2 regions of the Kocuria sp. CPCC 205231 genome follow, and region 2 is predicted to be linked to the other one. Evidence: predicted binding sites of a transcription regulator. Region 2 holds the regulator's gene; the other holds the start of a gene.
What was found. Region 2 encodes HspR, which represses chaperone genes until heat shock. Its sites were predicted from a motif close to AAGTTGAGTCNNNNNGACTCAACTT; they were not measured.
Positions count from the first base shown of each region.

Region 1: the regulator HspR is predicted to act here: its motif matches at 1,014-1,038, upstream of RF640_RS11040 (Hsp20/alpha crystallin family protein).

Region 1 is NZ_JAVKPP010000009.1:47,788-50,175, reverse strand. It holds gene RF640_RS11045 (NADP-dependent isocitrate dehydrogenase) at 1-257, opposite strand, end outside; gene RF640_RS11040 (Hsp20/alpha crystallin family protein) at 468-971, opposite strand; gene RF640_RS11035 (Gfo/Idh/MocA family protein) at 1,110-2,204, opposite strand; gene RF640_RS11030 (TetR/AcrR family transcriptional regulator) at 2,289-2,388, shown strand, end outside.
Region 2 is NZ_JAVKPP010000006.1:43,675-46,062, forward strand. It holds gene RF640_RS07630 (GNAT family N-acetyltransferase) at 14-508, shown strand; gene RF640_RS07635 (heat shock protein transcriptional repressor HspR) at 535-975, opposite strand; gene RF640_RS07640 (DnaJ C-terminal domain-containing protein) at 977-2,002, opposite strand; gene RF640_RS07645 (nucleotide exchange factor GrpE) at 2,167-2,388, opposite strand, start outside.

The DNA of each region.
Region 1 (2,388 bases), on a different contig from region 2:
GCGGAGATGTTGGGCAGCTTGATGATGTTGGCCTCGGGCTTCTTGGCCAGCTCGCCCAGCTCGGCGAGGGCGTCGTCCACCCGCTGCTCCTCGGGGAGGCGGTCGCCGAACGCGGCGATGATGCGCCCGGCCAGGGAGATGTCGCGGGTCTCCACCTCGACGCCGGCGGTCGAGGCGTAGGCCTCGATGATCGGCTTGAAGGAGTAGGTGGCGAGCAGGGGCGCCTCGTCGGTGCGGGTGTAGATGATCTTGGCCATGTGCGGGCTGTCTCCCAGGATGTCGTCGGATCGGTGGTGGTGCTTCCTGGTGCCAAGATACCCGAGGCGGCGCCCCGCCCGCTGGCCGGGCCCGCCGTCCGGCCGGAGGCCGCGGGCGGCCCGGGCACGGCGGCGGGCCCGTTCCCCGCGGGGAACGGGCCCGTGGCCGTGGGGCCCCGCCCGGGGGCGTGCCGGTGCCGGGGGCCGGGCTCAGCCCTCCGTGGACTGGGTGGACCCGGCGCCGTTGACGAGCTCGCCCTCGCCGATCACGCGGTCGCCGGACTCGTCCCGGCCCTCGCCCAGGGCCTGCTGCTCGCCCTGTCCGGAGACCACCTGGATCTTGCGCGGCTTGGCCTGCGCCGAGACGGGGATCGTGACCGTGAGCACGCCGTTGTCGTAGTTCGCGGCGATGTTCTGGATGTCGATGCCCTGACCCAGGTTGAGCTGGCGGACGAACGAGGAGCTCTGCCGCTCCCGGGTGATCCACTGGACGTCCTGCACCTCGGGCAGCTCCCGCTCCGCGCGGATCGTCAGCAGCTGGCCGTCGACGTCGACGTCGACGCTCTCCGGGTCGATGCCGGGCAGGTCCGCCCGGAGGATGTACTGGTCGCCGTCCCGGTACAGGTCCATGGGCATCTCGCGCAGGCCCTGCCGGGCGAACAGCGAGGCGGCGAGCCGGTCGAAATCGTTGAACGGGGTGAACATCGTGGCCACGTCAATCATCTCCTCAACCATATGAGCAATGTCTTCGACATTTAGTTGAGTCCGATCAACTCAACTGTTGACCATGATAATCCCGCTCCCCGCGGTCTTCAACGGGTCCCGGCCCCCATCGCCCAGGGCGAACCGCCCTCAGCGGGCGTCGTGGGGATACCGCACGCCGATCTGCGCCCGCACCCGGTCGAAGAGCTCCACGAGCTCGAGGGAGTCGGCCCACGGCATCACGGGGGACTCGAGCAGGCCCTGCTGCACGCAGCGGGTGGCCTCGCGCATCTCGAACACGTATCCGGCGCCCGCCACGTCCACGCGCTCCACGAGGGGGGCGGCGCCCGTGCGGGCGCCCTCGGCGGTCTGCAGCACCAGGGTGGTCGGGCAGTTGATCCGTCCGTCCACCCGCAGCCAGCCGTCCGTGCCGCTGATCGTCACCTGGTGGGGGACCGTGGCGGACAGGGTGCCGCTCACGTGCGCCCGGCCGTGCCCGAAGTCCAGGGTCAGGGCGGTGTCCAGGTCCACGTCCGTGGCGCCGAGCTCCGCGCGGGCGCTCCAGCGCTCCGGGGCCCCCAGGACCGCGGCGGTCCACGTCAGGGGGTAGACCATCATGTCCAGCAGCACCCCGCCGCCGTCGGCCCGGCGGAACAGGCGGTGGGCCGGGTCCAGGGCCCGGTGCGTGCCGATGGACCCCTCGACCGAGCGGACCCGGCCGAGCCGGCCCTCCCGGACCCAGCGCATCGCGGTGCGGAAGCCGGGGGTCATGCGGGTCCAGACGGCCTCCATGAGGAAGACGCCGTGCTCGCGGGCCAGGCGGAGCAGGTCGCGGACCTCCGCCGCGGTCATGGCGAGGGCCTTCTCGCACACCACGTGCTTGCCGGCCCGCAGCAGCGCCGAGACGTCCCGGTGGTGGTAGCCGTGCGGGGTGGCCACGTAGACGATCTCCACGTCCGGGTCGGCCGCGAGCCGGTCCAGTCCCGTGCTCGTGGCGGTGCCGCCGTAGGCCCGCTCCACCCCGTGCCGGCGGGCGAAGTCCTCGGCGCGGTCCTGGTCCCGCGAGCTCACGGCCACGAGCCGGGCGTCGGGCAGCGCCGCGATGTCCGGGACCACCTTCTCCGCGATGTCGGCGGTGCTGACCACGCCCCATCCGAGCGTGCGGCCGGTCGCGGTGCCGGGGTCGTCCAGGTGGGCGGCGTCGAGGGAGGCGTCGACGAACGGGCTGAGGGTCTGGGCAGGCATGGGCGCATTCTGCCACGCCGCCCGGCGCCGGGTCCCCGCCCGCCGGCTCCGATCGAACGACCGTTCGTGGCGTAGGCTGAGGGCGTGCCCCGGGTGAGCCAGCAGTACAAGGACGAGCGCCGCCGCGAGATCGTGGCCGCCGCCAGCGAGTGCTTCCTCGAGCACGGCTACGAGGGGGCGTCGA
Region 2 (2,388 bases):
GGAGCGAAACGGCGTGCCCGCACTGCCCGGCCCGGAGCGGGACGGCTTCGTCGTCGTGCCCCCGGGCGATCCCCGCACGCAGCCGCTGCTCGAGGGCCTGCACCACGAGTACGTGGAGCGCTACGGTCCCGAGATCGGGGCGGAGGAGATGGCCGAGCACCCCGTCGACGACTTCACCGCCCCCGCCGGAGCGCTCCTGCTCCTCCTCGAGGGCGGCACGACGGTGGGGGGTGGCGCGTTCCGTCGGCACGACGACGCCACGGCCGAGCTCAAACGGGTGTGGACCGCCCCGGCGCACCGCCGGCGCGGGATCTCGCGGCGGGTCCTGGCCGAGCTCGAGCGGCTCGCCGCCGCGGCGGGCTACCGGCGCATCCACCTCACCACGGGCAGCCGCCAGCCGGAGGCGGCCGCCCTGTACCGCAGCAGCGGGTACGTCCTGCTGCCCGGGACCGCCCGGGTCTATCCGGGCGGCGTGTACGACGTGGGCTTCGAGAAGCACCTGCGCTGACCGCCCGGCCCGGGCGCCGGTGCGGCTCAGCGCTCCTGCTGGCGCGGGGGCCGGTACAGCACCACGGCCTGCGAGATCTTGCGGGCCCGGGGGCGGGCGCCGCGGGCCATGCGCACCACGTCCCCGCCGACGCCGGCGGCGAAGATCCGCGAGGACTCCTCGGCCCGGTCCCGGGCGTCCTCGAGTTCCCGGGACAGCTCCGCCACCCGCGACCGCAGGGCCGCGACCTGGTTCTCCAGCTGGAGGATGCGCCGGATGCCCTCGAGGGACACGCCCTGCTGGGACAGCACCTGGATCTGCTGCAGCTTCTCGATGTCGCGCTGCGAGTAGCGGCGGGCGCGGCCGGGGGCCCGGGACGGCCTGACGAGGCCGAGCCGGTCGTACTGGCGCAGCGTCTGCGGGTGCATCTCCGCGATCTCCGCGGCCACGGAGATCACGAACAGCGGCTGGTCGGCGTCCAGTGCCATCTCATACCCGTGCCTTTTCGGCCAGGCGGGCCCGGGGGTCCTCGTCCGCGGTCGCCTCGGCGAACGCCCGGACGGCGGCCTGCGCCTGCTCGTCCAGCTCGGCCGGCACGTGCACCTCGACCGTCACGATCAGGTTGCCGGTGCCCTTGGCCGTGCCGAACCCGCGCCCCTTGACGCGGAAGCGCCGGCCCGAGGACGTGCCCGCCGGGACCTTCACGCGCACGGTGCCGCCGTCCAGCACGGGCACCTCGATGGTGGCGCCCAGGGCCGCCTCGGGGAACGTGATCGGCACGGTGACCTCGACGTCGTCCGTGCCCTCGACGCGCCGGAAGAAGGGGTGCGGGGTCACGTGGACGGTGACGTAGAGGTCGCCGGCGCCGCCGGCACCCGAGTGGCCCTTGCCGGCGAGCTTGAGCTTCTGCCCGTCGCGCACGCCGCGCGGGATCCGCACCGTGGTCTCCTGGCCGTTGCCCCGGCGCAGCTTGACCGTGGTGCCGTGCACCGAGGAGCGGAACGGGATGGTCGTCTCCGTCCGGATGTCCTCCCCGCGCGCCGGCGGGGCCTGGTAGCCGCCGTAGCCGCCCGGCGCCCCGTACCCGGTCTGACCGCCGAACTGGGCGAACAGGTCCTCGAACCCGCCCGGGCCGCCGGGGCCGCCCGCGCCGCCGGTGGAGTAGGTCGTGCGGCGGCGGCGTCCTCCGCCGCCTCCGCCGAAGATGTCGCCGAAGAGGTCCTCGAAGTTGGCCGAGCCCCCGGCGCCGCCGGGGCCGCCGGCGGTGAAGCGCGCCCCGGAGCCCATCGCGCGGATCGCGTCGTACTGCTTGCGCTCCTCGGGGTCGGAGAGCACGGAGTTCGCCTCGGTGATGTCCTTGAACCGCTGCTCGGCCTCCGCGTCCCCCGGGTTCTGGTCCGGGTGGTACTGGCGGGCGAGCTTGCGGTAGGCCTTCTTGACGTCGGCGGCGGACGCGTCCTTGGAGACGCCGAGAATGCTGTAGAAGTCCTTGTCGATCCAGTCCTGGCTGGCCATGACGCCTCCTTTCTGTGGGGCCGGTCGGGGTCCTGCGGAGCAGGACCCGGTGGTGGTCCGGGGGTCGTCCCCGGCGCCGCGGCGGCGGGGACGGGTGGACGGGTCAGGGGAGGCCCGAGGGACGGGCCTCCCCTGACATCGCCGGGATCAGGCCGGGTCCGGCCTCACTCGGCGACCGCGACGGCGACCTGGGCCGGCCGCACCACGCGCTCGCCGATCCGGAAGCCGGAGCGCAGCACCATCGAGACCTGGTCCGGCTCGACCTCGCTCGTGGGCTGCTGCAGCACCGCCTCGTGGACGTTCGGGTCGAACTTCTCCCCGACCTCCCCGAGGCGCACCAGCCCGTGCCGCACGAGGGTCTCCTCGAGCTTGTTCGCGATCGCCGC